Regions from separate parts of the Paenibacillus sp. FSL R5-0473 genome, predicted to be linked through region 2. Evidence: riboswitches for the same ligand, from Rfam matches in the RefSeq annotation. Region 2 holds a riboswitch; each other region holds the start of a gene.

Region 1 (10,540 bases), on a different contig from region 2:
AGGATGCTGCACCACCCGGCTCTCGATATAGTTCTGCTCATTAATAATTAATGCCACACTTAGCAGTGAACTGCATCGTTCCAGCCAAAAGCGTTCCCAAAACGGCGTCATAAACGTCGATACGTGAAAGTGCGACAAGAGATGGAAACAGCTACGTCCGATCCGGCGACTGTTCATATACAGCAGAAGCTGTGGATATGCATCCTGGAAAATGAGTGCATTGCACCGCTCCAGCAGCCGATACATATGCTCGCGATCGCTTTGATTTTGTAGATTATGCATTAAGTCACCCTGAAGATCTGTCATGTGATATCCGCCGTTGCGAGAGACCATATGGGCCAGTAGTGCCCAATGCAGTTCGGGATATTGCTCATAACATTCCAGATAAGCTGCCGTGCGAGTAATATTACTCCGATTGTGCTCTTGAGTCAGTGTCTTAATCTCTTCCAGAATGATGCAATCTTCTTCGCAGACGAGTGCGCTTTGAACCTGGTCCGTGCGTGCAAAAGATTTGTTGCTGGCAGGTAACAAACGCTCCACCTCAGACTGTAAGGCAGCTGCCGTATCTGTATCCCACTCGATGTCACGCAAAGGGTGACGAAGCTGTGCAGAAGCTTGCCATGCAGCCTGTTTGCCACGCCAGATTTCCCGGGCAGCACCCGGAATGGAACGGACCATCTGCAGGAGGGACCCGTGATGTTGTTCGCTGGAAGAATCGGTTCTGGTGGAAGTCATGATGTGACATCCTTTCATGATGTTCTGGGTTTAATTTCACAGACCATGTGGTTTATTCTAAGTATGCGCTGATTATTTGACTTCCACTCGCCAATTTGCTTCACTTAGGGTAAGACAAGGTACAGAAAGGGAGATGAACCGAATGGAACAGATTACTTCCAAACCGGCTTTTGATGTAGCCATCCAATCCCCACGTTTGACGATTGCAGTATTCAAGGCAGACTGGTGTGGTGACTGCAAATACATCGATCCGTTTATGCCTGAGGTTGAAGAGAAATATGCACGTGAACTGACCTTAATTGAGGTCGACGTGGATCAGGTTGGAACTGTTAGTGAAGAGCAGAATATTCTTGGCATTCCGAGCTTTGTGGCGTATACAGATGGCCGCGAACTCGTACGGTATGTGAACAAGCTGCGCAAGTCGAGAGAAGAGATTGAGCAGTTCCTGGATCGCGCAGTTGAGGTGTACAACACGATCCATAAATGATAATAAAAGTATGACAGGTTCATGTTGTAAAAGGGTATAATAAAAAGAACGCCATTTCTCTTGAAATAGGGAAATGGCGTTTGTGTGTTCGACACGTTCTATGTAAGAAACGTTTCTGTACATATCCCAAATGACCTGTGGGTCATTATTTCACCAGACGTTAACATTTTGTCACAAAGCGCGACGTCAATGAACATTTTATCCGGTATAATGAATTTAGTTGTGAAATAAGTGTCAAAGTACCGAAACAAGCGGAGAATATTCTTCGCCATCTTAAACCAACAGCGGGTGAGAAAAAATTGAAACACTTAACTTTGTTTAAATGGTTAACCGTATTAACCTGTCTTGTCATGTTTCTGGCCACTTTTGGTGGAGGCATCGTAACCAAAACGGAATCAGGCCTTGGCTGTGGAACAGAATGGCCTTTATGTAACGGAAAACTCGTTCCCGCACATACTGTGGCTTCACTCATTGAATATTCCCATCGCGCTGTAAGTGCACTGGCTGGACTGTTGTCCATTGCCTCGTTTGTTGCTTTTCTGCGGTTTGGCAAGTCACGCCGTGACCTGCAATTGTTTTCTTTCTTAACTCTGGTATTTGTTATCGTCCAGGGAATCATGGGGGCTTTTGCCGTTGTCTTCTCCCAATCTTCAGCAGTCATGGCACTGCATTTTGGTTTTGCACTGATTGCTTTTGCGAGTTCTCTAATGATGGCGCTGGGCATAAGGCAGGAGGCCAAAGATGGCGGATTGGAGCGCCTGAATAAATACCCTCGGGTTAGCAAAAAATTCAGGAATCTGGTCTGGTTCTCCACCATTTACACATATCTCGTGGTATACACAGGTGCATTTGTGAGTCACACGGATTCTGCCGGTGGATGTTCTGGATTTCCTCTTTGTAACGGTCAGATTATTCCTGAGCTTTCGGGTGGGGTAGCGGTTGCTTTTGCTCACCGTGCAGCAGCTGCGTCGCTCGTGATTGTTATCGCAATCCTGGGTCATTTCGCTTACCGTAATCATCCGGACAACAAGGAAATGCGTACTCTGGGTGTGGTATCCGTTGTTCTTATTCTGATGCAAGTAGTCATTGGTATTTTCATGATGGTGACAATGAACCGTCCGGAAGTATACATGTTCGTAGCTCTTGCTCATATGCTGGATATCGCCATATTGTTCGGAGTCTTAACGTATATGAGTTTCCTGGTGTACAAGCTACATCGCCCGGCTAATCGTTTTTAAATATGAAAGTCCACCATCCAGTGATGTACATCATTGGACAGGTGGACTTTGTTTGATGTCAGAGGGATCAGGGCAACCTATGGCAAGCAGCAATTACACGGAATGGATGATGTGTTACGTTTACGGTGATGAATTCTTGTTGATTTGGAAAAGAGGAGGTTAGATATGCTGCGAACGTTGTTGGGGGAAAAGCCACGTATAAACGAAGGTAAATTGAAGGCAGCGATGGACGCAATGGCGCATACGCTTGAGCTATTTCAACGACAAATGCATGTGGACCATGATCCCACGCATGACTATCGGAAACTGTATGTGTGGACTCAGGGACTCATCTCCTCACTGGATGAACTGGAGCAAAGCTGTTTCGCTGCTGCTCATTTTCGTAAAAAGGTCGTTGCAGGATCAACGGATGATATGACGCCGACTGAAAAAGCCGAGTATGCTCGGTATGTGTATTTCTACAAAGATGGCTTTATCCGCTGCTTTGCCATTCTGGATAAAGTCGGCACGGTATTAAATGAAATATTCCAGTTGAATACTTCAAATACCAAAGCGCATTTTTCTTATTTTACGGTGTTAAGGCAGTTCGACTATGCGAGGGAACATCATGATCTTGCGTTGCTATTAATACAGATCAAGGACTCTTATCGTGAACCGATGAGCAAGCTGCGCAAACGACGTAATATGGAAATTCACTACATGAACTCAGAAATGCACGATGACCTGTGGCAGTTACATCAGACCTTGCAAGGTAAAGTGAAATTGGAGGATCTGAATCAGCATGTGCAGGAAATGCGTCAGGGCGTCGATATGGTCTGTGAAACGTTAACAGCCTCTTATAGTTATATCAATAAAATATGGAAAAGAAATAATTCCCTTTGACAAATCGGAATACTTGGAATATACTGAGTTTCAATCGAATGTTACACGGATATAATTGATATTTCAAAAGTTACGTTCACATTATAAAGCATAAACTACATGAACTTATAAAATCCTACAACAACATATTTCTTATCGAGAGCGGCGGAGGGACAGGCCCGATGAAGCCCGGCAACCGATTTGTAACGACATGATACATGTATCATTCGTTATAGATGTTAGGTGCTAATTCCTACAAAATGGTGCAAGACACGATTTTGGCAGATGAGAAGGTATATTCTTTCACGTGAAGAGCCCTCTTTGTATCTGCAAAGGGCTCTTTTTTTGTACTTTAAGGGGAGTTTTCCTTTAGATCGGGTAAAGATACATGTAGGTGGTTGGAAAGGGGCAAGTGCGATTGATTGAATTAAAAGGTTTAACGAAAACGTACGGCAAAGGGAAAAAATCTACAACAGCGTTATCCGAGCTGAATTTGAGCATCCAAAAGGGTGAAATCTACGGTGTGATTGGCCATTCTGGAGCGGGCAAAAGCACATTGATTCGCTGCATTAATTTGCTGGAACGGCCTACGGAGGGTGAGGTATGGGTCGACGGAATCAACTTGACTGAACTGAGCAAAACCGAATTGCAGCAACAGAGACGCAAGATCGGGATGATTTTTCAACACTTTAATCTGTTATCTTCGGCAACGGTATATGACAATGTAGCTTTTCCACTAAAGCTTGTGAATACACCCAAGGAAGCTATTGATCGCAAAGTGAAGGAAATGCTCGCACTGGTTGGTCTGGAGCACCATAGCAGCAAATATCCGGCTCAATTATCGGGTGGACAGAAACAACGTGTAGGGATTGCGAGAGCACTTGCAAGTGATCCAAATGTACTTCTCTGTGATGAGGCTACTTCGGCACTTGATCCGCAGACGACAAATTCAATCCTGAAGTTATTGCTCGACATTAATGAAAAGTACAACCTTACGATTGTGCTGATCACACATGAGATGCATGTCATTCAGAACATCTGTGACAAGGTGGCTGTCATTCATCAAGGTGGCATTGTGGAACAAGGACCTGTAACAGACGTGTTCCTGAAGCCGCAGCATGCGATTACGCGGGACTTCATGATGCGTGACCATGAAGCTGGACTTGCTCTGGAAGAGACCGCTCTGGCAAATGCAGGCGTTGAATTGCAGGCAGGTGCTGCTTCCAAACTTGTGAAGATATCCTTTCTGGGTAACAAAACGTATGAAGCGATTTTGTCTAGAACGGTACGTAAAACAGGCGTGGATTTTGCCATCCTGCAAGGTACAATCTCTACGATCAAACAGGTTCCTTATGGGCAGCTGACCGTTCGGTTCGAGGGTGATTCAAATGCGATTGATCGGACGATATCAGAATTAACCGCTGAGGGACTTGATGTGGAGGTGCTTCGTTAGATGGATTTTTCAACCGTACGTTGGGAAGAGGTTGGTAAAGCTTCCATAGAGACACTGCAAATTTTGGGTGTATCAGGCTTGTTTACCGTTATCTTAGGTTTACCGCTCGGAGTACTGCTGTTCATGACAGCCCGATCTGCTTCGATTAAGTCACGGGCAGTGTACACTATACTATCCCTGATTGTGAATATTTTGCGCTCAGTCCCATTTATCATATTGATTGTTGCTCTTATTCCATTCACTCGTATACTCGTCGGTACAGCTACGGGGGTGCTCGGCGTTATACCTCCTTTGGTGATTTCAGCAGCTCCTTATTTTGCTCGATTGGTGGAGACGACGTTGCGAGAAGTTGATCGTGGTGTCATTGAAGCGGCACAGTCGATGGGTGCATCGACCGGACAGATTGTAAGACGGGTGTTACTGCCTGAGGCACTGCCTGGACTGCTTGCTGGTATAACGATCACCATTGTTACGCTTGTCTCCTATACGGCGATGGCGGGCATGGTTGGCGGTGGAGGTCTGGGAACACTGGCAATCAACTATGGATACTTCCGTTATCAAAATGAAATTATGATCATATCCGTAGTGTCGATGATCATTCTAGTGCAAATTCTCCAGATGGCTGGAGATCGCTTGGTTACATTTTTCACCAGGAAATAACACATAGATAACATGATGGATATGCATTAATGCAGATGCCACATGACAAAATGATTAGAGAAGGGGTTTTACACATGAAAAAATGGTCTTTTGCTCTACTTAGTCTTATGTTGATTGCGGTTCTCGCAGCTTGCGGAAACAACAAGGACGCCGATAGCGGCGCAGACAATTCAGCAGGTGCACCTCGTACAGTTGAATTGAAAGTTGGAGCTTCACCTACACCACACGCAGAGATTCTGGAAAGCATCAAGCCTGAACTGGAAGCACAAGGTATCCGTCTGCAAGTCGTTACGTTCAATGACTATGTACAACCCAATCAGCAACTTGCTGATAAAAAATTGGATGCGAACTTCTTCCAGCACCAGCCTTATCTGGACACAGAGAATAAAGAACGTGGATTCAACCTCGTTTCTGTAACACCTGTTCATGTTGAACCTTTTGGTGGATACTCCAAGAAGATTAAGTCTTTGGATGAATTGGCTGATGGAGCAAAAGTAGCAATTCCAAATGACCCATCCAATGGTGGACGTGCACTGTTGTTGCTTGCGAAGGAAGGTATCATTACGCTGAAAGACAACACGAATATTACATCTACGATTCAAGACATCACAGCCAATCCGAAGAACCTGGATATCATTGAGCTGGATGCAGCCATGATGCCTCGTCAATTGGATGAAGCGGATCTGGTATTCATCAACGCTAACTATGCGCTCGAAGCGAACCTGAATCCGGCGAATGATGCTTTGCTGATCGAAGATCTGCAAGGTAACCCATACGCAAACATCCTCGTTTCCCGTGAGGACAACAAGGATGCAGATGCAATCCAAAAACTGGCTGCTGCTTTGCACTCCGAAGAAGTGAAAACATTCATCAAAGAACGTTATAAAGGTGCAGTTGAACCTGCAACTGAATAATTCACGATATGTATGATATGATGTGAAGCTATTAAGAATAAGCCGTATATCTCTTCTGAAGAGATATACGGCTTATTTTATGTTTCCTAATCTGTGCTGACGTGGGGATCAACACAAGTCAGAGTTTTTCCGGTTTATCCGCGTTGGATGGATGCCCAGATTGGCGGTAGTAGGATAATTCATTCTGATCAGCATACTGCTGTTCATCGGCTTCTTGCAGGTACGTCCTCTCGGAGGGAGAGAGTTTCTCTTCTTCTCCGTGTGAGCTTTTGATTTTGTATCTGATCCAACCGATCAGCCCAAGGACGACAACCAGGATCAAGGCCCATCCTTTTTTAAGCAAAAGAAGAGCACTAAATTTCTGGGAAGCCGTGTACCCGATCCCGCCCATCAGAAGACTGTTGAGCCCTATGGTGGATGTTTTGTCAGTCGAAGCATTGTACTCCTCATAGGTGTATCCTGCATTGATGCTAAGCTTATGAAGTACGGTTTCCTCGAATGCCTGACGGCTCTGTTGAAAGTTGGCCGTATCTGTAACCAGAATGGCTGTGATGTATCCTTCGCGTGTCAGGAGTTTTACATTGTAATTGACCATGGCTTGCTGATCAGCATTCTTGAAACCAAGGGAGTAAACCAACTGGTGTTTGGTACTGTCATATGCCGGTTCGATTTCCCACCCCGTTATGTACGTTCTATATTCAGGATCAAGTTCTCTGTTATCTTCTTCTGTGCCTCGGATATAACTGCTTAACAGTTCTTCGGCATTCAAATTTTGATCGTCATCGTGGATGTGACCTGTCTTCACGTACTCGAACACTACATACCACGAGCCGAATTCGCTATTGCTGGTTAGGCTTCCGATTTCATTCCCGTTAGGCTTTCCATCACTGTTAAGTATCGATCGTTGGGTATTGGGCTTATCCAGATAGGAATGGCTTTCAGGGACTTCCAGGGTGACCTTACCGTCCAAAGAGACAGATGCTGGTCCAGTAATCCAATCGTACTCATCAGTTGCTTGCTCAGTCAAAATATATTTGGAATCAAAGGTGGATAATCCCTTGTGGATAAGCGAGTTGTAGGAGGACGATAAATCTTTTATACTGGATAGTGACTGCTCTTTGAAGAGGGGGATGAACGTGAAGGGAAAGATTGCCCTCATAACGGGAAGTGCCAAAGGTCTTGGTAAAATGACGGCCCTCAGTCTGGCAGATCAAGGGTGCCATATTGCCCTGAACTATGTACACAGCAGAACAGAAGCTGAGGCTTTAAAGGCTCAGATTATAGCCAAGGGTGTGCGGTGCATTGCCATCCAGGCTGATATATCCAAGGTGGAAGATATCTCTTCATTGGTTGAGCAGGTGGAAGGTAACCTTGGCAGCATTGATATTTTGGTGAATAACGCAGGTCCATTTGTCCGTGAACGACGATTATTTGCGGATTATTCTGAAGCTGAGGTCCAGATGCTTGTGCAAGGAAATCTGTTGGGACCGATGTTACTGGATCAACGTGTATTGCCAGAGATGAGACGCAAGCAATGGGGACGCATTATCCATTTTGGCTTCAGTCATGCTGGAGAAGCGAGATCTTGGCCTCATCGCGCCGTATATGCGGCTGCCAAGGTGGGTCTGGTTTCGTTCACAAAGACACTCGCGGTTGAAGAAGCCCCGTATGGAATTACGGTTAACATGGTATGTCCAGGTGACATTCGTGGTGCGAACAAAGAGAAAACGATTGATGAAATGGCAGGCATCATCGACGAGGAAACACCAAGAGGGCGTCCAGGCAGCGGTGAAGATATTGCACGAGTGATTACGTATCTGTGTCTTGATCATTCCGATTTTATAACAGGCAACATTATGGATGTATCTGGAGGACTTGATCCGATTCGTCCGACTATACAGCGCGAGGATACTTAAAAGGTGAATTGAAGGATTGTACGTGGAAACGGGTCAAGGTGACTGTGAACATGGACTCTCTGCATATGCACACAAAAAAAGAGCCCTCCGCTTCATGCGAAGCGAAAGGCTCTTGAGGTTTATTTCGTGAAGGATTGATTAGAATACTTGTACGACTTCTTGTACACCCTCAACTTCTTCGAGAAGGGCACGTTCAATCCCGGCTTTTAAGGTAATGGTGGAGCTTGGGCAACTGCCGCAGGCACCGACCAGTTTCAGCTTAATAATGCCGTCTTCCACGTCGACCAGTTCCACGTCACCGCCATCGCGTTGCAGAAACGGACGAAGTTTGTCAAGCACATCAATTACTTCATCATACATGGTGCTTTGTGCGTTTTCGCTCATTTTTTTCAACTCCTTTCCCCTATATTATATTACAAATGGCCACAAATTAAAATGGTCAAACAAAGCAGGTGAACCTATATGAGACCGATTATTGAATTTTGTGCCAATAATATGCATTTTGGCACAGATGAAGTCATGGATCAACTGGAAGAAAATCCAGACTATGACGTGATTGAATACGGCTGCCTCACCAACTGCGGCCAATGTTCTATGACTCCATTTGCACTGGTGAATGGCGAAGTTGTCATCACGGACAAAGTGGAAGATCTATATAACGCCATTCTGGCCAAAATTGGCGAAGCCGATGCCTGGGACGAGCTCGATCTCGACTAACCGAGATGGCGCTTGGACATCCAGAGCACACCACTTTTCAAAATACGAGGTACACGTCCCATCATGGACGTTTTGCCCATCAGCCCAAACCCAGACTTCTTGCCGAGTGCACCCAGTGTGCCACGAAGCTTGAGTGGATGTGGATTGGGCTTTTCGCCTTTCCAGAGGGCATGCTGAATATGGGCGATCTGCTCACCCTGTACTTCCGCAGCTTGACCACTAGGTGCATAAGGTACACTGGCACAGTCACCAACGACATACACATCGGTATATTCCGGGATTTGGTAGTATTCATTCAAGACGACACGTCCTTGAGGGTCTTTGGTTACGTCCAGATCCTGTACCACTTTTACTGGCTGAATGCCTGCAGTCCATACGACAGCATCTGTTAGAATCTGTTCATCCCGGTTATAGATGGCATTAGGTTCAACGCGTGAAATGGCGATATGCCCGCGTGTCTCTACCTGATGTTCGTTGAACCATTCATGCACATACACGGATAGACGTTGCGGGAAAGCGGATAATACACGTTCACCACGATCCAAAATGCTGATGTTCAGATCCGGTCTGCTCTCACGAAGTTCGGCTGCTATCTCGACACCACTTAATCCGCCACCTACGATATGCACATTGCCATAGGCTTTGACTTCATTAAGGCGCAGGTAGGTCTCGCGTGTTTTGCTAAAGCTCTGAATGGTACAGCTGTAGTCTTCGGCGCCTGGCGTGTTGTGGAAACGGTCTGTACAACCAAGTCCAATGACAAGCTTGTCGTACACGAGCGGGTCTTGGCCTTCAAATTCAATCTGACGCTGTTCCAGGTCAATCGAAGTAACTTCTCCATAACGGTAAGTGACTTTATCGCTCACTGGAAATTGGATACGCAGGTCATAATCAGATACGGTTCCTGCTGCGAGTGCGTAATATTCTGTCTTTAATCCCTGAAAGGGGCTGCGGTCCACCAAAATAATTTGTGTATCGGATGGAATTTTACCTTCCAGAAGTTCCTTGATGATGGTGAGGCCGCCATAACCGCCTCCAAGAATGACGAAATTTTTCATGACTCGGCTTCCTTTCTGCATCAGTCCCACTGAAATGGGGCTGTAAACTGTGGAGCAGCTATGCAATAACATAGCTGCTCCTTTTGTTATGATTTGAATAATTGAAAAGTAGACATTGAAAATTGAAGATATTATTCAGCAGTTTGCACCACTCGAATTCAAACGTCTCCCTATAATGAAAGCTGCGTTCTGGAGTGGTGCTGGTGCAATATTGGTTGTGAATGGAATTATATCCTATTCGTACACTTGAATTTCATTGTAGAACGTATCACGTTCTACCGGAATACGTCCTGCACCTTTAATGAGCCATATGAGCTCTTTACGTGTAAGGCCTTCAGGTGTGAGTGCACCTGCCGCATGACTAATCCGTTCGCGAACGATTGTGCCGTGTGCATCCGAAGCACCAAATCCAAGAGCAACTTGAGCCAGCTGTGGGCCGATGTTAATGAAGTATGCTTTGATATGATCGATGTTATCCAGCATCAGACGGCTGATCGCAAT
Region 2 (10,540 bases):
TTTTATCCAGGATTTTGAAGAAGCATTGAAACGAAGGAACAACTATATATTTTGACTGAACAGGGTTGCAATAAAAATAAATGACAACAGGTGATCCAAAATGCTGCAAATCGGGTATCCATAGTAGAGCCATCTAGAACCTGATGGATACATATGTTGTTATGATCGTTTTTGCTAGTTAAATAAAGGCTGTCTATTATGGAATGAACTGTGGGGGTTATCAAGTGTCTATATTAGATATGGAAAAGAAAGATGTTGTCACCGATGCAATGGTCATCAAGGCGATGGAGAAAAGTCTTGCTATCATTCGATTTGATCTGGATCGCCGGGTAACCTACGTGAATGAAGTCTTTGCCCAGACGATGGGATATACGGTAGATGAGATGTACGGCATGAAGCATCAGCAACTGTGCTTCGGTCAATTTGCAAATACTCCGGAATATGATGCTTTTTGGAATAGCATATTTAATGGTGTCAGCTTTCAGGACAAGGTTGAACGCAAGGATGCAAAGGGGAATTCCGTATGGCTTGAGGCGACATATATGCCGGTGTACGATGAGACAAATCAGAAGATACTGGGTGTCTCCAAAATCGCCACCAACATTACCAACCGTCAGAACAACATTTCGGTCGTAGTGAATGAGCTGAAAACGATGTCCCATGAACTGAATGGGCAGGCAGATGTAGGCATTGAACGGAGCCAGGAATTAATGTCCAGTATCTCCTATATCTCAGAGGTGTCAACTTCTAACCGTGCAACGTTAACTCATTTGCAGGAACAGGCCGGATCGATTCAGGGCGTGGTACGAACGATACGCGAGATTTCGTCTCAGACGCAACTGCTCGCGTTGAATGCTGCCATTGAGGCTGCACATGCAGGAGAATACGGACGAGGATTTGATATCGTGGCCAAGGAAGTTAAGAAACTATCTGCAATGGTGGAGAGTTCGATTAATGAGATTCGTGATAGCGTGACTGGAATAACGAAGGAGATTGGTAATATCACGGGTGGTACCAAAAAAGTAGAAGAATATGTGGAGCAGAGCCAGAAGCAGATTGAGATCGCATTGAATGATTTTACAGCAATTGCTGCTTCAGCTCACTTGTTGGATGCCAAAGCGGAGCATGTGACCAGAATCGTATAACAATATATAGTAATAGCGGTTCCTTGCACAGGAACCGTTTTTTTGTCGTTCAGTACTCAAAAAAACGGGAATTATTGTGATCAAACGGGGACACAATACTTGGGAATACCTGCAGCTATGTCATGCAGAGAAATGTTGGGGTGGGAACATGTGGTCAACAATTGTATCCTACGTGCCGGATTGGTCCATATGGATTCAGGCATTCTTGGTCTTCATCATTCCAATTGGTATTACATTGAGCATGCGCTGGATCAATGCTGCCATTAAGCGCGGAAGCTTCTCTCGTTCGAAGCCATCGTCCATATCCTCGAAGGATATCTCGCCAGCAGCCAAAGGGCAGGGTGAAGGGACCGAAACAGGCCACTATGCCAATATTAAATTAACCGAAAAGTACAGCATAAATCTGACGAGTGTGAAAGAAAGCTTTGGACTCAATGCAGACGTGCATATTCGGGAATTTATTATTAGGGGAACGAATACACGGGCTGCGGTCATTTATACCGAAGGCCTGGTAGATCAAGACTTAGTTGATGATCACTTGATTACACCGTTGATGTTCGAAGGTGTTCCCCTACTTAAGCAGGAGGGTTTCCTTCATCCAGACAACGCACACTTACTGTCGGCATATCTGCAAGATCAATTACTTCCTGTCAGTCTGGTTGAGGAGACGAAGTCCCTCCAAGAACTCGCAGTTGGTGTGTTGTTTGGGAAAAATGCACTGCTGGTTGATGGTTTGCCAGGTGCTTTATTAATTGGAGCTCATAAGATCAAAACAAGAGGTATGAATGAACCCTTGTCAGAGGGACTGCTTCGTGGGCCTCGTATTGGTTTTACAGAGCAATTAAGCGATAATACAGGCATTTTACGTCGTTATGGAAGTGATCAGAGCCTGTTTATTAAGAAGTATGAAGTGGGTTCACGGATCAAAAAAGATTTGGCGATAGCCTATATTCAGGATATTGCCGATCCAAATCTCGTTGCAGAAGTATGCAAGCGAATCGAAGAGATGGATATGGATTCAATGCTCGAATCAGGTTATGTGGAACAACTCATCGAAGATAATACGCTGAGTCCTTTTCAGCAGGTACTGAATACGGAAAGACCTGACCGGGTGATGGGTGCCCTTCTGGAAGGCCGAGTGGCAATTTTGTTGGATGGAACGCCATTTGTATTAATTGTACCGGTGACCTTTAGCATGTTGCTTCAGTCTCCAGAGGACTATTATGAACGCTGGATTCCCGGAACATTTTTGCGAGTGCTTCGTTTTATGGCCGCGATGCTGGCATTGCTTGCTCCTGCGCTCTATATCTCGTTTATCTCGTTTCATCCGGGTCTTATTCCAACCAAGCTAGTATTGACGATTATTGAAACGCGTACTGGAGTGCCATTCCCCTCAATTATTGAGGTACTCATCATGGAGCTTTCGATTGAGATTCTGAGGGAGGCTGGGATACGCTTGCCCAAACCGATTGCGCCAGCGATGGGTATCGTAGGAGGTCTGATTATTGGACAAGCAGCGGTGCAAGCGGGAATAATAAGCCAATTTCTGGTCATTGTCGTTGCGGTAACAGCCATCTCTTCCTTTACGATTCCGGTCTATAGTGCGGGATTAACGCTAAGGATTCTACGATTTGCCGCTATGTTCAGCGCAGCCGTACTCGGATTGTTTGGCGTGGTTATGTTCTTTCTGCTTGTGTGTACACATCTGGCACGACTCTCAAGCTTTGGCGTACCTTATGTTGCACCAGCCGTTCCCTATCACATGAATGAATGGAAGGATTTTGTTATCCGTGCACCGCTAAATATGATGAGAATGCGTCCCAAAATGACTAATCCGATCGATGATGATCGGAAAAAATAAATGGAATTCCATCTACTGAAGGTCTGGAGGTGAACTAAGTGAATGGCTCCCAAGGAAAGCTAACCACGACACAGGCCGTTGTAATTATTGTCAATTACATGCTTGGTGCCGGGATATTGACACTACCTCGAACGACCAGCAAAGCTGTCGGAACACCGGATGTCTGGATTTCCATTATCCTATCTGGATTCATTATCATAGGTGTGGGAATAATTCTGGTTACCCTGTGTCGCAGATTTCCGGAGAAAACCGTCTTCCAGTTCACCCGTGAGATTACGGGCAGCTGGATTGCTTACATACTGGGATTGTCTATGATTATGTTTTTCATAGTTATTGCCGCATTCGAAATCAGAGTTATGGCTGAAGTGACTGGGATGTATCTGCTCGAACGTACCCCCACCTGGGCGATTGTGATGGTCTTCATGTGGATCGGTGTATATATGATTTCAGGCGGGCTTGGCGTTATCGTACGCGTGTTTGAGATCATCCTTCCGATTACGATTATTATATTTGTGATTGAAATTTTGCTTAGTAATCAGCTATTCGAGATTGGCAATCTGAGACCCGTCCTCGGTGATGGGATTATGCCCGTTTTCCAAGGGTTGAAGCCTTCACTATTATCTTATACGGGCTATGAGGTGATGTTAATCATGACTGCCTATATGAAAAATCCGAAGAAGAGCAATAAAGCGATGACCTGGGGGATACTCATATCCACTATTATCTACTTGATCACGGTGGTGATGGTTATAGGCAGTTTATCGCTCGATGGCATCAAAACTCGAACTTGGCCAACGCTGGATTTGGTAAGAAGCTTCGAAATTCAGGGTTTGATATTCGAGCGTTTTGAATCCTTATTGCTGGTCATCTGGATTATGCAAATCTTTTCGACTACAGCAATTACACATTACTGCGCTTCAGTGGGTATTCGTGATTTGTTTCGTTCCAAAAAAATCAAAGGCATCATGTACGGCCTGCTTCCGTTCATTTATCTGACAGCAATGATACCCAAAACAGTGGATGATACTTTTGCACTAGGAGATATGCTGGGCAATGTGTCCGTATTTTTGTTTGGCATTTTACCTCTGGTACTACTGTTGTTAAGTCTGATTCGCAAAAAAGGAGGCAAGCATGCATGATTACATTCCGTATGTTGTTACGCTTAGCCACTGTATTATGCATTCTCTTAACGATATCCGGATGTTGGAGCAGTCGGGAGATAGAGGATCTAAGTGTCTATGTCGGTCTTGGAATTGATATCGGTAAAGAGACAGAATTTGAGAAAGACATCGCAACTCAGGGAGGAGCGTATTCCAAGCAGAACAATTTGACGGCCACGGTACAGATTGCTCCCGGTAATTCCAGCAGTCAGAAGAGCCAACAATCCGGTTCGCCTGCTTCTGGTAAAACGTCCTATTCCAATGAACAGCTTACCGGAGATTCCTTGCTGCAAATCTTTCGTCAGTTTGCACTGAGACGAGATCATCCGCTCATCGGACATCATCTGAAGGTTATCGTTGTGTCCAAGGATATCGCCAAAAAGTATGGTCTGGACCAGCTGCTGGATTTTGTACTTCGGGATAACGATATTCGTCCTAACTGTCTGGTGTTGATTAGCCATCATCGCGCTGTTGATGTACTGACTTCAGATGATCCTTCCCGGATTCCAGCCTTTTATCTTACAGGCATTACCAGTAATTCGTACTTGTCCAATAAAATCCTGGACCCCGTTCTACTCTCCAAATTAGATGCACAAATGCAATCCGGTTCCAGCTTTTTGCTCCAGAATGTACTGAACTCCAATGGAGAGGACAAATTCTCCGGTGCCAGTATCTTTGATGGGAAAACGACCAAATTCATCGGGGAACTCAGCCAAACGGATCTAGAAGGGCTATCGTGGATCAGACCTAAAGAAAAAGGAGGTATCTTGAAGACATACAATAAAGCGGGATTCACTGTTGTATATGAAATGAAGAAGAAAAAAACAACAATAATTCCAAAAGTGGTTGGCGATGATATTTCATTCCATGTGAAGACTGAATCCGAAGGCTGGTTGATGGAGGATTGGCGCGCTCCCGAGGAAGAGGAAAAAGGTGCGTATCTCAGTGAATTGGAAAAAGAATTTGCTGAACTTGCCAAACAACAGATTCGACAGTTGTTATACAAACTGCAGCATACCTATAAAGTAGATGTTGCGGATTTTCGGGATAGCTTGCGTATCAAAGAACCTAAAACATGGAAAAAAGTCAAAGACGATTGGGATAAAATTTTTAGCACCGTGCCGATCACGTATGAGGTAAAGACCACCATCACGAATCCGGGGTCTTCCACCGAATAGCGAGGTGTGCCATTTAATATTTAAATGTTGACACATTCATGATAGATCGCTATATTAGTAAAAAATCATTTTCTTATCCAGAGAGGTGGAGGGACTGGCCCTTAGAAACCTCAGCAACAGATCTGAAGGATACTGTGCTAATTCCAGCGGGTGAAAGCCTGATAGATAGGAGCGTTTGTTTTTATTTGTCAGTAACGGCGCACTCTTTAGGCAGAGTGGGTCTTTTTTGTTTTTTCTGGATGAAGAAGTAGGGGAGCAGCAGGTATGGAGAACAACAACGACAAAGGGCATTTTCAGCGGAAAATGCAGGCACGGCATGTGGTCATGCTCTCTCTCGGAGGAGTCATTGGAACGGGATTATTCCTCAGCTCAGGTTACACCATTCAGCAGGCGGGACCACTGGGAACCATTCTGTCCTACCTGATCGGAGCCATCGTTGTATATCTGGTGATGCTCTGTCTTGGTGAACTGTCTGTTCATATGCCAGAGACGGGAGCATTTCATAGTTATGCAGCCAAGTATATTGGACCGGCAACAGGCTACACGGTGGCTTGGTTATACTGGTTAACCTGGACTGTTGCGCTTGGCTCCGAATTCACAGCCGCCGGATTGCTGATGCAGCGCTGGTTCCCATCGGTGAACGTATGGATATGGAGCGCGGTTTTTGCACTGATGATCTTTCTGTTCAACGCTCTAACGGTGAAATTTTTTGCGGAATCCGAGTTCTGGTTCTCATCTGTAAAAGTAGTGACTATCGTAATTTTCATTATTATCGGTGGCGCAGCCATGTTTGGTATTATTCCCATGGCGGATTCTGAACCGGCTCCATTTCTATCGAATATTACCGCATCCGGGTGGTTCCCTCATGGAGCTACAGCGATATTGATGACCATGCTTGCTGTAAACTTTGCCTTCTCAGGCACCGAGTTAATCGGCATTGCCGCCGGGGAGACGGAGAACCCGGAAAAGACGATACCAAAGGCTATTCATACAACGCTGTGGCGTTTGGTTATTTTCTTCATCGGAACGATTATTATCTTGTCGGCCTTGCTGCCCATGTCGGATGCCAGTGTACTGGAAAGTCCGTTTGTAGCGGTAATGGAGCGGGTGGGTGTACCCTATGCAGCAGACATTATGAACTTTGTTATTCTGACGGCGATTCTCTCTGCTGCCAATTCAGGCCTATATGCTTCTTCACGGATGCTCTGGTCTCTGGCTGACAAAAGAACGATCTCTCCGTGGTTTGCCAAATTGACCAAAAGCGGAGTACCGCTGAATGCACTTCTGATTAGTATGGTGGGTGGTGCGCTGGCATTGCTGTCCAGTATTATTGCGCCAGGTACGGTGTATATTACGCTGGTTTCCATTTCAGGTCTGGCTGTCGTTGCGGTATGGATGAGCATCAGCGCTTCCCAATACATGTTCCGCAGACAATATATCCGGGAAGGACATGCGGTCAAAGATCTGGTCTACCGCACACCACTGTATCCGGTGGTACCAATTGTTTCATTTATATTATGTCTGGCTTCATGCATAGGTATTGCCTTTGACCCGACACAGCGAATTGCTCTGTATTGTGGGGTTCCGTTTATCGCATTATGTTACGCTGCTTATTATCTGACAGAACGTGTGAATAAGAAAAGAGGAAAAGTACATGACGCAAGAACAACAGACTAACCCCATAGAACAGATCCTGCGTGAACATCCAGTCATGATTCTGGATGGAGCGTTGGCTACGGAACTCGAACAGCATGGATGTGATCTCGATGATCCACTATGGTCTGCTCGTGTGTTGCTTGAGAATCCGGATGTTATTGTTCAGGTCCATGCAGATTATTTTCGAGCAGGAGCCGACTGTGCGATTACATCCAGTTATCAGGCGACGGTGGATGGCTTCCGCAAGAGAGGAATCGATGAACAGGCAGCACTTGAGCTGATCCGCAAGACGGTGGAGTTGGCTGCTCAGGCGAGAGATGCCGTATGGGCGGAAGTGCAGAGTGATTTAGTAGGGAGAGAAAGCTCAACAGGTCAGCTTGTAGAAGCTCCTTCGGTACGTGCCGAGACGGTGGAGAATGAGGAGCAAATAACAGAACGTACAGTAGATCACGAAGGAGATTGTCTTCGTCCACGTCCAATTATTGCCGGGTCCGTTGGGCCGTACGGCGCCTATCTGGCGGATGGATCAGAGTATGTGGGACATTACGCCGTGTCGGATGAGACGCTTGTCGCATTTCACCGTCCGCGTATGGCGGCGCTAATTGAAGCAGGTGCTGATATTCTTGCGTTTGAGACGATTCCTTCCTTGCAGGAAGCACAAGTGCTGGTTGATTTACTGAAGGAGTTTCCTCATGCGTATGCTTGGCTATCCTTTTCTTTAAAAGACGGGACAAGCATCAGCGAGGGTACGCCACTTGAGGTATGTGCACAGACGTTTGGCTCCGAGCCGCAGATTGCGGCGATTGGCCTGAACTGTGCTCCGATGGAAGTGGTAACGGAAGCAGTGGGTATTTTGCGCCGTACCAGCGATAAACCTGTTATTGTGTATCCGAACTCGGGAGAGACGTATGATGCAGCAACGAAGACGTGGAGCGGACAGGGGACCTGTGGTAGTATGAGGGACGCATCGGAGCAGTGGGTTGCTGCGGGCGCGCAGATTATTGGCGGCTGCTGCCGTACTACGCCACATCAGATTGGTGCACTTGCGAAGAAATGGCGGAATTAGTTCATATCATGATAACAAGCCCTTCCACATCCTATAGAGGTATGGAAGGGCTTGTTTTATTGTGTTAAGGCATTCTGATTACATTATTCGATAACCAGCATACGTGGCGATGCTTCCCGAATGATTCTCGAAGAGAACCACGAGCCAAGACTGGCTGCAATGATGCTTAGACAGGTGAACAGTACCATTCCACCCCAATGCAGGATCAGTGGAAGCTGTACGATACCATAACCGGAAAGGACCATTTCAAGTAGAAGAGGCAGCAGGTATACGCCGACGAAAATACCCAGTATGGCTCCCACGGAGGACAGTATGAACATTCCCATGGAGAGCGACAACCGGATTTGGCGAGATGTCATTCCCAGCGATTTGTATATCCCGTACGTTCTGCTTTCTTTACGGATATTGATTCTACAAGTACTGAAAATAATGATGAACGTCACAATGATAAAGAGCAATCCGATCAGGCTCATCGGATAGATCAGGATGTTAGCGGCTTCCGCGTAAACCGAATCAAGCAAAGTCTTCTGAGTGACTACCGAAGCAAAATCTTTAAATTGCTCATTTAATTCAGAGGCAACCTTACCCGCTTGTGCCATATCGTTCACATTGATGAAGATAACATCAAATTCACTATAACTGGGGTTCACACTTCTCATGGCATCAATGGTGATTCTGCCTGAAACAGACATGTTGGCGATCGCCTGATAGATGCCTGTGATGAGGAATGTACGCTTTTCTCCTTCAATATAGATATCGATAAGATCACCGAGATCTTTATTTGATGTTTTGGCTACACTTACACCAATGGCAATTTCATTCGCATGTTGTGGGTTAACCCCTTTTAACGTTTCGAATCCAAGTTCCTGATAACTCCCGTCCAGTACACTCAAGTTGAGACTGAGGGATTGGCCCTTCACTGTTGCAGAAGACTCCGGGCTAATTACACCCGTTGTGTTCCCTTGCCAGCCTGCATTGCTAATCCTTGTATCCTCTTCTAACGTTTGTTTCAATTCAGTCTTTGGAAAGTTACCTTTGTTCACGACTACTGCTGCGATATTGGCATTGTCATACCCCCATTTAGCTGCGGTCTGTTCAATTCCGGTTATACTGGTCAGCAGAACATAACCCAGAACAAGTACGGAGGAAGCCATGGTGGCTAGCAGGAGTGTTAGAACAGAGCTTTTGGTGTTTTTGAACACATGTCTGAATCCAAGTACGGCGGTGATAGGCAGTCGTGTAAATCCGATCCAGTGTGCCCATGGCGAATTCATTTTCCCAGCCATCCGGCTGTGATCTGTCTCCGACATACCATAACGAATAGCCTGCACGGGCTGTATGCTGCGTGCCTTTTTGGCATATAACACAGTGAACAGAATCACTAGAGTAAATAGTAGTACGCCGGCCAGTATGGCCGCATCCAATCCTTGAACTGGAATGTTCTGATTCCCCACTCGAAGAGAGGATACAGAAATATTAATGATCCATTTGGATATCCATATACTGAGTGCAAGTCCAGGGATAATGGCTACGATGGATATCAATGCATATTGAATAACATAGGTGCCTATCGTTTTTCGGGAAGTCAGACCTAGTGATTTGAGGATTCCTATCGTTCTGTAATTGGCCAGGATGGCATCCGCAATCGTAAATCCGATGGTCATCAGGGCGATAGAGAGCATGACAACACCCATGAATATCATGATGAATCCAATAACCTGATTGATGATCAGATAAAAAGAGGCAATGGCCTCGAACTCCATTTTGGATTCCAGAAACGGAGTATCTGTCTCACGATTGTATCGTTCCCAATACACCGAATTCATGCTGTAATCGTTAAAATGGATGCCCATCATACGATTCTCGTTGCCAGCAAGTGTAGCGAGATCATGTTGATAATCGGTAGGATTCATCCAGACCCGTGCTGTATTGGAGAAGGGTGCCCCATATGGTACATCGATGACAATGCCCGATACATTTAATTCGAGTGTGCTTGAGCCGGTTTTGAAGCCAATGGTATCACCTACGGAAATATGATAAGCATTGGCCATGGACGTTGGAATCCAGACGAAGCCTTGTTCGGGAACTGTGTCGGGCGTCCCGCTTGAGAAAATTAGTTCATCCACACCCCATGGCGGCGGAGGCGTATTAAACATGTACAGGTAGATGTTAGGGATGTGAGTTTCATTCAAAATGATGCCTGACAATGTACGATACTTTAGCAAAGGGGACACCTGAACTCCATCCTGAGAAGCCCACCAGTTGTGCACAACGTCAGGGTCATTGAGCCCTTTTTCAAATGTCAGGATTTGATGAGATCCATGGGTTCGGGTATGCATTTCATAAAACTGATTGCCTGTGTTCGCCAGAATGACAATAGCTGTTGATACAAGAAGTGTCGAGAGTAGCAGGAGCAACGCAATCAGCGCATTTTGTAATTTGTTCCTATTCAGATACGACAAGCTAAGTTTAAA
Region 3 (10,540 bases), on a different contig from region 2:
CAGCATAGTACGGTTAATGAGGAAGCACCTCTCTTGCATGGATTTTGCAGGAGGGGTGTTTTTTTGTGCTGCCTATAGGTAGCATCTTTAACTCGTATAAGCTGAATATTCAAAGGGAGGGAACGAAAATGGAAGTCATTTTCATGAACAGATTGTCCAGAATGTCAGATCAGAATGCAGAGTATGCACAGTTATGGATTGGGGAAGAGGAAGATAGTTGGCAGCTGGGATGGAGTCGCTACGAGGAAGGAGAGCGTGAGGACAGCATCTGGTATGAAGGGACTTCTTGGGAGGAGCTGCTTCATATTTACCGTCATCAGCTTGCCATACAGATGAGTGAGGGGTACCGACCGCAGTTGCAGGGGTTATTTCATGAGAATGATGATCTGAAGTCACGCAGTTATGGTGGACAGCGGCTCCATTGTTACAGTGAGTTATACGGCAATGAGCAATTATATACGGATCTGTGCACATGGCGCAGGAAGAGAGCTGTGTCTGACCGGAAGGCACCGTATTTTATTGCAACGAATCGTCTGTTGCGTTTGATCAGTGCCTTTGTTCCGCAATCGCTGGATGAACTGATGCAACTTCCGGGCGTAGGAGAGAGCAAAGCAACTGAGTATGGTACGGAATGGATGGAGATTACAAACGGGTTGGAACGTTCAACGACATTCCCGCTGGACTGGGTATACACGGCGCTGAAGGAAGAAGAGTATGAGAGTTGGTTATACAAGCAGAGAGAGCAGAAGTACAAGCAGGAACTTGATAAGTTCACCACGCGTAAGCAGGTGCTTGAAGGCATGAAGGAAGGGTATACGTTAGAGGAGATTGTTAATCGATCCGGATTATCCCGACGCGAGTTGGTTGAGCTGTTAGAGGCACTGGATCACGAAGGTTATGACACCGATTGTCTTCTTGATGTGGAGCTGGCAGTGATGCCAGAGAACGAACAAGAGGCCGTATGGAGTGCGTATGAGGAGCTGGGAGATACGTTCCTGAAGCCAGTATTACATAAGGTGTATGGAGGAGAGAAACCCGATGGAGGAAGTCTGGAGCAGGTCTATGAAAGACTGCGCATGATTCGAATCCGCTTCCGTCGGCACGCAGAGACAGAGAAGAATGTTGGTTAATGATCAGAAATGAAAAAAGACGAGGCGTTTCTCCCGGAGGAGCGCTTCGTCTTTCTTATTTCATACGAGTTCATACCCAGTCTTTCTTGCGGAAAATGAAGAACATGCTCAGGCCCAGGGTAACCATCAGGCCAATCACAACAAAATAACTGTATTTCCAGTTAAGCTCTGGCATATTCGTAAAGTTCATGCCGTATATACCGGTAATGACCGTCAGCGGCATGAAGACCGTGGTAATGGCGGTAAATACACGCATGATCTCATTCGCCCGGTTCGCAATACTGGATTGGTAGGCTTCTCGCAAGTTGCCCATCAGGTCGCGATATGTCTCAAAGGTTTCAGATATTTTTACGGCATTCTCATAGATGTCACTGAAATACTTTTGCAGTTGATCATCGATGAGACGCAGATCTTTTTTGTTGAGTGTATTAATGACCTCTTTCTGAGGTCCGAGCACTTTCTTCAGCCACAGAATCTCACTGCGCAGCCCGATAATTTCACTCAAATGTGACTTTTTGGTGTGCATCAGAATGTCTTCCTCAAGCTTCTCGATTCGTGCTTCAATTCGGTCACCTACGGTGAAATAATTATCAACAATCAAGTCAACCAGCAAATACAGCAGACGATCCGGTGTACTGATTTCCTGTTCCCACAGGATCGGTTTCAGTGTGCGCAATTCGCTGATCTTGTGCTTGGTAACACTAATAATGAAATGTCTGCCAAGGAATAAGTTGACCGCACGTAGAAATATCTCTTCATCATCAAAACGGATGCTATTAATCACAATAAAATAATGGTTCTCATAAATTTCAATCTTCGGACGTTGTTCTTCGTCACTAAGACAGTCTTCTACAGCCAGATCATGCATCAAGAACAGCGGCTGAAGTACCGCCAAATCGTCTACGTCTGCATCAATCCAGTAAAATCCTTCCGCTGGTGGAGTCAGCGCCTGCTGAATGTCGTCCACCGGAATAAATACACCGTTGTTTACCAACCGGATTTTCATCGTTAATCTACTCCTTCTGCACCCGCCAACTTGGCGGATATTATCATTATGGGCGCAAAAAGAACAAATCAGCCGGTCGGCAGCGGAGCCTGGAGATCAGGGCTGCGTTCACTATATAATCAAACGGAAGTCACGTCCCGCTGCCGGCATGCTGATGTCAGTTCTCTATGCAGTTTGTCGGAATTCGGCTGCCAGTCAGGCCTCGGGTCGCCATCCATTTAATATGTCACCTCTCACATAAGGGTTTATAACACCTTGTTTAGTATACCGCTGGTACAAGGTGCTTTCAAGCGCAAAAATGTGTCTATTTCGCGCCCTGAGGCAGTGTATGACAACGGATGATGAACGGTTCCGATCTGGGAAGCAGACATCGAACTGCATCTTGACGTGAGGGCATTAATGTAATAAAGTAGACGGTGAACCATATTTAATTACAATCTAATACAGCGAAATCTTATCAAGAGTAGGTGGAGGGACTGGCCCGATGAAACCCGGCAACCGGCGGTATACCGCACGGTGCTAATTCTTGCAGCGACTAAGTGTCAGGTGGCACTGTTGTAACTGAGAGATGAGAGAGGCGCATATCTATTTTACATATGACCTTTCTCGAAATCCGAGGAAGGTCTTTGTCATATGCCCCGACTTCTCAGCAGTGATTTTCGCTAAGGAACTTGAGGTTGTTTGTAACGTTGGATGAAAGAGCAATTCAATGTTTTTACAAGCTCAAGGCAGTCTATAACTGTATTGATGTGAAGACATCAAGCCAGGGGTGGCTGCATCTATCTATGCACAAGGAGGAGTTAGACTTACTATGCCAATCAAAATACCCGATACGCTACCAGCAAAAGAAGTACTTGAAGGAGAGAATATCTTCGTCATGGATGAAACTTCTGCATATCAGCAGGATATTCGTCCACTCCGTATCGCTATATTAAACCTGATGCCCACAAAGGAAACGACCGAAACACAATTGCTTCGTCTGGTGGGAAACACGCCTATTCAGGTGGATGTCGTTCTCGTACATCCCAAATCCCATACGTCGAAGAATACGTCTCAGGAGTATTTGGATCTGTTCTATAAAACCTTTGATGAGATTGAACACCGTCGTTTCGATGGAATGATCATTACGGGCGCCCCTGTGGAACAGATGGATTTCGAAGACGTGAACTATTGGAATGAAATCCAGGAGATCTTCGAATGGACTAAAACCAATGTGACTTCAACCCTCCACATATGTTGGGCTTCCCAGGCAGGTTTATACCATCATTTTGACGTACCCAAGGTTGCACTTGATGAAAAGTGTTTTGGCGTTTTCCCACATACCATCAACAAACCACATGTTCCGTTGTTGCGTGGATTCGATGAAGTATTCAACGTTCCACATTCCCGTCATACGGAAGTGAGACGCGAAGATATTGAAAAGAATGAGAAATTAGAGATTTTGGCTGAATCTGAGGAAGCGGGGATCTTCCTGGTTGCTACCAGAGACGGCAAACAGATTTTTGCCACAGGACATGCCGAGTATGACCCGTTCTCATTAAAGTGGGAGTATGACCGGGATACAGCTAAAGGGTTGGATATCGCATTGCCTAGACATTATTATCCGAATGACGATCCTTCCCGTGTGCCACCAGCTACTTGGCGCGCTCATGCCAACTTATTATTCTCTAACTGGCTCAATTACTATGTGTATCAAGAAACACCTTACGATATTGGCCCGCAAATCTAATCGAGATTACAGGAGGATGCAGCAATGGAAGACAACAACAAGTTGAAAATCGAAAGCCGCTTAGCACAAATTGGGTCCATCAATGAACCGGTTACAGGCGCCATTAACTTTCCGATCTATCAATCCACTGCGTTTCGCCACCCGAAGCTTGGACAAAGCACGGGGTTTGATTATATTCGTACGACCAACCCAACTCGCAAAGTGTTGGAAGAGGCGGCCGCAGCGCTGGAGTCCGGTGATGCAGGATTTGCCTGTAGCTCAGGTATGGCCGCGCTACAAACCATCTTTGCCATGTTCGGTCAAGGGGATCATCTGATTGTATCGCTGGATCTATACGGCGGAACCTATCGTCTGCTTGAACGCATCTTGTCCCGTTTCGGTGTAACCGCAAGTTATGTGGATACAAATGACATTGCAGCACTGGAAAATGTTCGTCAGCCGAATACCAAAGCTGTATTTATTGAGACACCAACCAATCCGTTGATGATGATCACAGATGTGGAAGCTGTCGCTTCCTGGGCGAAAAGTTACAACCTGTTGACCATTGTTGACAACACGTTGCTGACTCCATTTTTCCAACGTCCGATTGAACTGGGTGCCGATATCATCATTCATAGCGCTACCAAATATCTGGGTGGACATAATGATGTGCTCGCCGGACTAATTATTACCAAGGGTGAGGCATTATCTGCTGAGATGGCGTTCCTGCATAATTCCATTGGAGCGGTATTATCTCCAAGTGACTCCTACCAGTTGATGAAAGGTATGAAAACGCTGGCTCTTCGCATGGAGCGTCATGAGCACAATGCACTTACTATTGCCAAATACTTGCTTGAGCACCCAGCGGTGGTTGAAGTGTATCATCCAGGTCTATCCGATCACCCGGGGTATGAGATACAGAACAAACAATCCACGGGTAATACAGGTATCTTCTCTTTCAAAGTGAAGGATGCACGTTATGTTGAACCGTTGCTGCGTCATATCCAACTCATTGCTTTTGCCGAAAGTCTCGGCGGAGTTGAATCACTCATGACTTATCCCGCAGTACAGACTCATGCGGATATTCCGCTTGAAATTCGTGAAGCCGTAGGTGTGGATGACCGTTTGCTCCGGTTCTCCGTAGGCATTGAACATGCAGATGATCTGATTGCAGATCTCGGCAATGCTCTGACAGTTGCACAACAGGAAGTGGAAGGAGGCGTGCACTCATGAGTGAGTCCAACAACAAGCCCAAATCCGAGTTAAAATTTGATACCAAATTGCTCCATTTTGGAGATGAGATTGACAAAACGACTGGAGCGTCCAGTGTACCGATCTACCAAGCATCAACATTCCATCATTTTGATATCTTCAATCCGCCTCAACATGATTACAGTCGTTCGGGTAATCCGACACGTCAGGCTTTGGAAGATTACATCACACTGCTGGAGGGCGGTGCACGAGGATTCGCCTATTCATCGGGAATGGCCGCGATATCCAGCGTGTTCATGATGTTCTCCGCAGGGGATCACATGATTGTAACGGAAGACGTATATGGAGGTACGTATCGTTTGCTTACTTCCATATTAAGCCGTATGCAGATCGAGACAACCTTTGTAGACATGACCAATATAGATGAAGTAAAAGCGGCACTCAAGCCAAACACCAAGGCAGTTTATATGGAAACACCGTCCAACCCTACACTACGAATTACGGATATCGCTGCCGTAACTGACTGGTCGAAGGAACATGACCTGATCACGATTCTGGATAACACCTTTATGACACCGTACTATCAGCGTCCAATTGAGCTTGGTGTGGACATCGTCGTACATAGTGCTACGAAGTTTCTCGGAGGTCACAGTGATGTACTCGCAGGGTTAGCTGTTGCTCGCACGGAATCACTTGGCGTACAACTGAAACAGTTGCAAAATGGACTCGGGACTGTACTCGGGGCACAAGAATCCTGGCTTCTGATGCGCGGGATGAAAACCTTGGGGGCTCGCATGGCTCATAGTGAACGAAGCACAGCCAAACTGGCGGCATGGCTTAATGAGCGCAGTGATATTACCGCTGTCTTTTATCCTGGACTGGAGGAACATCCGGGCCGTGAGGCACATGAGCGCCAATCCACAGGATATGGAGCTGTCGTTTCATTTGACGTCGGTTCAGGTGATCGTGCAAAAGCAGTTCTTAACCGGGTGAAGCTCCCCATTGTTGCTGTAAGCTTGGGAGCTGTGGAGAGTATTCTGTCCTACCCAGCGATGATGTCTCATGCGGCAATGCCGGCTGAGGTTCGCCGTGACCGTGGCATTACAGATGGGTTGCTGCGCTTCTCTGTAGGTCTGGAAGATATCGAAGATCTGATTGTAGATTTGGAGCAAGCACTTCAGGAATCCTAGCCCGAATACGCCGATGCGTATCACTTAAGTTCGAACTAATTCTTTTCCATATGTAAAAATTTTTACTTATTTTTAAAGCACCTGTACATAAGGTGCTTTTTTTCACATGTAACCTGTGTTACGATATGTGGAGTACAGAAATACGATGTTGCCACCAGAACTTGCTTCTCTTGAACAAGTTGGGACGGATCGTTATATAATTTCTCTTCATGAGGGAGGCTTTTTTACGATGAGTACGGTAGACCGTATCTTAGATAAAGCCCTTCGGGGCGAACGTTTGGACTTGGAAGACACGATTGAGCTATTTGAATCGAATGAAGTGGACAAAATCGGGGCAGCTGCTAATGTCATTATGAAACGCATGCACCCTGAACCATACAGAACATTTGTAATTGGGCGTAACGTCAACTACACAAACGTGTGTGATGTGTACTGCCGTTTTTGTGCTTTCTACCGCAGACCTGGTTCGGATGAAGGTTATGTGCTTCCGGACGAAGTTATTTTCCAGAAGATTCAGGAAACGGAAGATGTGAATGGTACCGAGATTTTGATGCAAGGTGGAACGAATCCAAACTTGCCTTTCAGCTATTATACAGACCTGTTGAAAGCCATCAAAGAGCGTTTCCCGAACATCACGATGCACTCTTTCTCCCCAGCGGAGATTATGAAAATGGTTGAAGTATCCGATGGCCTTACATTGGAAGAAGTTGTTCGTGCCATTCACGAAGCTGGACTGGATTCCTTGCCTGGCGGCGGCGCTGAAATTCTGGATGACCGCACACGTCGGAAGATCAGCCGTTTGAAAGGTTCATGGCGGGATTGGATGGACGTTATGCAAACTGCACACCGCATCGGAATGAACACAACGGCAACGATGGTTATCGGCCTTGGTGAATCGATGGAAGAGCGTGCATTACACTTGCTCCGTGTACGTGAAGCTCAGGACGAATGTATTGCGAACAAGTATGACTCCGAAGGTTTCCTGGCGTTTATTCCTTGGACTTTCCAGCCGGATAATACAAACCTCAAGCTGGAGCGTCAGACTCCAGAAGAGTACTTGAAGACTGTAGCCATCAGCCGCCTGGTGCTTGATAATATCAAGAACATTCAATCCTCTTGGGTAACGATGGGTCCTGAGATCGGTAAGAAGTCGCTTGAATTTGGCTGTAATGACTTCGGTAGCACGATGATTGAAGAGAACGTTGTATCTGCTGCTGGTGCAACATATAAAGTTAACATTGAATCCATTCTCCGTTTGATTCGGGAGTCCGGTTATATCCCGGCACAACGTAACACCCGATACGAGATTGTGCGCATGTTCGACGAAGAAAATGCCGTACATGAAGATTTCGTAATGCAGAACTAATTCTAATTAATTCAATACTACTCTCCATAAACTTTGATCGTTAGATAAGTATTTATGAAGCCAAGCCCGCTGACTACTCCGTTTGGAGAGACGGCGGGCTTTTTGATTTCTTTCTGTGGTTCGAGGTCATCAAACAGTACATGTTACGCAATTGGCGATATTTTATATTGAAATTGAACTGTTACAATGAAAGGGAACTTGTGTAGTCAGACACGCTGGAAGGGGTTAAACCGATGAAGAGAAGAATACTTGGCAAGACGGAACTGGACGTACCTGTATTGAGTTTTGGAGCATCCTCACTCGGTTCTGTATTTCGTAACATTGACCGGGACGAAGGGATTCGCACTATACATGCGGCCGTAGATGCGGGGATGAATTACATAGACGTTTCGCCTTACTACGGGCTGACAAAAGCGGAGTCCGTGTTGGGTGAAGCCATCCGCAGCTTGCCGCGCAGTTCATATATGTTATCAACCAAATCCGGACGGTATGGGGAAAATGAGTTTGATTTTTCACGTCAGCGGATTCTGGATAGCGTGCAAGAGAGCCTGGATCGACTGCATACAGACTATATCGACATTCTGTTCCTGCATGATATTGAATTTGTGCCAGCAGAGATCATCGTAGAAGAAGCCTTTCCAACGTTGCTACGTCTGAAAGAGCAGGGAGTTATACGACATGCGGGCATTTGTGGATTGCCCTTAACGTTGTTCGAGAAGGTTCTGCCACAGATCGATGCGGATGCGATCATCTCGTATTGTCATTATTCATTGAATGATACCTCATTATTATCGTTATTGCCTCTGTTGGAAAAAAAAGAAATTGGCCTCGTCAATGCTTCGCCTCTTTCTATGGGCTTGTTGAGTACCCGAGGGGCTCCTGCCTGGCATCCGGCAGACAATCGGGTGAAAGAGCTCTGCCTGAAGGCTGCCCGCTTCTGTGCAGAACAAGGCAGTGACATTGCCAAGTTGGCCGTGCAATTCTCCACGTCGAATGAACGAATTCCGACAACACTGGTGAGCAGTGCCAGCCAGCGCAATATCCTCAATAATGCAGCCTGGATAGAGGAACCGATCGATCAGAGCCTGCTGGATGAAGTGCTGCGCATTCTGGCTCCATTGCATAACGAGACGTGGTCAAGCGGACGACCTGAATATAATACGAAGCCAAGCAACACGTCAGCAGAAGCATCCAAGGGGGAACAACGATGAAAGCCATTGTATGTGAAGAAATAAATCAATTGAAGCTCCAGGACCTGCCTCAACCAGAACGAGCAGAAGGAGAGGCGTTGGTTGCCATTCGGCGGATTGGGATCTGTGGAACGGATCTGCATGCGTACAAAGGCAACCAGCCATTTTTCACCTATCCTCGTGTTCTGGGTCATGAACTGGCGGCTGTTATTGAAGAAATCGGTCCGAACGAAGCTGGGTTACAGCCTGGGGATCAGGTAAGTATTATTCCGTATCTGCACTGCGGTCACTGTATTGCATGTCGCAGTGGAAAAACCAATTGTTGTGCGTCCATGCAAGTCATGGGTGTGCACGTAGACGGAGGCATGAGAGAAAAAATTAACGTGCCTGTCTCACATCTGCTCTCAGCAGAAGGTTTGACGCTGGATGAGACGGCAATGGTAGAGCCATTAAGCATTGGAGCCCATGCTGTCAGAAGAGCAGGAATTAAACCTGGTGAGCATGTGGTTGTGATTGGAGCTGGCCCCATTGGGTTGGGTGTGATGGCATTCGCCAAACAGGCTGGAGCGCGTGTTATTGCCGTTGATCGTAATCTGGACAGGCTGGAGCTTAGCCGGACTTGGGCTGGAGCGGATGACCTAGTACAGGCCAATGAACATACTGTACAACAAGTGGCTGAAATTACGGGAGGCGACTATGCTACAGCTGTCTTCGATGCAACAGGTAACGTGAATTCAATGAATGAGGCCATTCAATATGTGGCGCATAGTGGTCAACTCATTTTTGTTGGACTGGTGAAAGCGGATATTACCTTTCATGACCCCGAATTTCACAAGCGGGAGATGAGTATCCTGGGCAGTCGAAACGCAACCCGTGAAGATTTTGAACAGGTCCTGTCGACCTTGCGTCAAAAGAAATTAAGTATGGATGGGTATATCACACACCGAGTGGAATTTGATGAGTTACCTACGGCAATAGACCAATGGTTTTTGCCAGATTCACATGTAGTCAAAGCTATCGTTGAACTATAATATCAATTAATTATAATAACAGAAAAAAACGCTCTCTGACCTTGGTGGACAATACTGTCCATCCATAGGGGAAGAGAGCGTTTTTTTATTTTTCCGGATTCGTTACAATACCCGCATGTGGATCAATGTGACGCACAATGGACTTCAACCAGATCATCTCCAGCACATGTACCTCATAATAAAGTGCACCCGGGATTTGCCTGATCCATCCTTCCGCCATCGCGAGTTGTGTTGAGTCAGAAGTGGCTTCCAGAATTCCAGGTTCACGGCGTAGCCGTTTGCGTACAGCTTTTTCAACTTGAGAGCTTTGTGTGGTCAATATGCATACTTTGCGTTTGGAAGAGAAGCCCCTGAACGCAATGTACACCATTTCATAAGCAATAAGGTAGGCGATTACGGAATACATCGCTTGGTCCCAGCCAAAGACAACACCAGCGGCTGTCAGTATCAACAAGTTAAGAAGCATGATTATTTTTTCGATAAGCATCCGTTTTCCGCTAAACACACGTTCAGGTGGGCGGGAAGACGGATCACCGATTTCCAGCGTATCCAGTGTCCCGCCATACCGCACGACGAGTCCAATTCCGAGTCCGAGGCATAATCCGCCAAACATGGCAGCAGCCAGCGGATGCTCTACAAGTGGCGGCATGGGATGAAGCACAATGGCACCGATCGAAAAGACAACCAGACCTAGAACAGTAACCAGT

The links. A riboswitch is a leader RNA that binds a small molecule or an ion and turns the genes downstream of it on or off. The one in region 2 is predicted to bind S-adenosylmethionine.
Region 1: another riboswitch for S-adenosylmethionine. It lies ahead of MKY28_RS01235 (methionine ABC transporter ATP-binding protein); the one in region 2 lies ahead of mmuP (S-methylmethionine permease).
Region 3: another riboswitch for S-adenosylmethionine. It lies ahead of metA (homoserine O-acetyltransferase MetA); the one in region 2 lies ahead of mmuP (S-methylmethionine permease).

The regions. Positions count from the first base shown of each region.
Region 1 is NZ_JBBORL010000001.1:246,015-256,554, forward strand. It holds gene MKY28_RS01215 (DUF2515 family protein) at 1-735, opposite strand, end outside; gene MKY28_RS01220 (thioredoxin family protein) at 878-1,222, shown strand; gene MKY28_RS01225 (COX15/CtaA family protein) at 1,522-2,460, shown strand; gene MKY28_RS01230 (Cthe_2314 family HEPN domain-containing protein) at 2,626-3,342, shown strand; SAM riboswitch class I at 3,472-3,613, shown strand; gene MKY28_RS01235 (methionine ABC transporter ATP-binding protein) at 3,740-4,774, shown strand; gene MKY28_RS01240 (methionine ABC transporter permease) at 4,775-5,434, shown strand; gene MKY28_RS01245 (MetQ/NlpA family ABC transporter substrate-binding protein) at 5,509-6,348, shown strand; gene MKY28_RS01250 (DUF2167 domain-containing protein) at 6,467-7,375, opposite strand; gene MKY28_RS01255 (SDR family oxidoreductase) at 7,485-8,264, shown strand; gene MKY28_RS01260 (NifU family protein) at 8,403-8,648, opposite strand; gene MKY28_RS01265 (YuzB family protein) at 8,727-8,981, shown strand; gene MKY28_RS01270 (NAD(P)/FAD-dependent oxidoreductase) at 8,978-10,039, opposite strand; gene mqnE (aminofutalosine synthase MqnE) at 10,274-10,540, opposite strand, start outside.
Region 2 is NZ_JBBORL010000003.1:7,786-18,325, forward strand. It holds gene MKY28_RS31435 (methyl-accepting chemotaxis protein) at 240-1,145, shown strand; gene MKY28_RS31440 (spore germination protein) at 1,294-3,006, shown strand; gene MKY28_RS31445 (spore germination protein) at 3,045-4,145, shown strand; gene MKY28_RS31450 (Ger(x)C family spore germination protein) at 4,142-5,344, shown strand; SAM riboswitch class I at 5,415-5,516, shown strand; gene mmuP (S-methylmethionine permease) at 5,609-7,021, shown strand; gene mmuM (homocysteine S-methyltransferase) at 6,999-8,066, shown strand; gene MKY28_RS31465 (ABC transporter permease) at 8,150-10,540, opposite strand, start outside.
Region 3 is NZ_JBBORL010000001.1:3,918,718-3,929,257, reverse strand. It holds gene MKY28_RS17045 (HRDC domain-containing protein) at 129-1,130, shown strand; gene corA (magnesium/cobalt transporter CorA) at 1,201-2,136, opposite strand; SAM riboswitch class I at 2,588-2,711, shown strand; gene metA (homoserine O-acetyltransferase MetA) at 2,948-3,865, shown strand; gene MKY28_RS17030 (PLP-dependent transferase) at 3,890-5,077, shown strand; gene MKY28_RS17025 (trans-sulfuration enzyme family protein) at 5,074-6,246, shown strand; gene mqnC (cyclic dehypoxanthinyl futalosine synthase) at 6,476-7,612, shown strand; gene MKY28_RS17015 (aldo/keto reductase) at 7,846-8,823, shown strand; gene MKY28_RS17010 (zinc-binding alcohol dehydrogenase family protein) at 8,820-9,833, shown strand; gene MKY28_RS17005 (YitT family protein) at 9,919-10,540, opposite strand, start outside.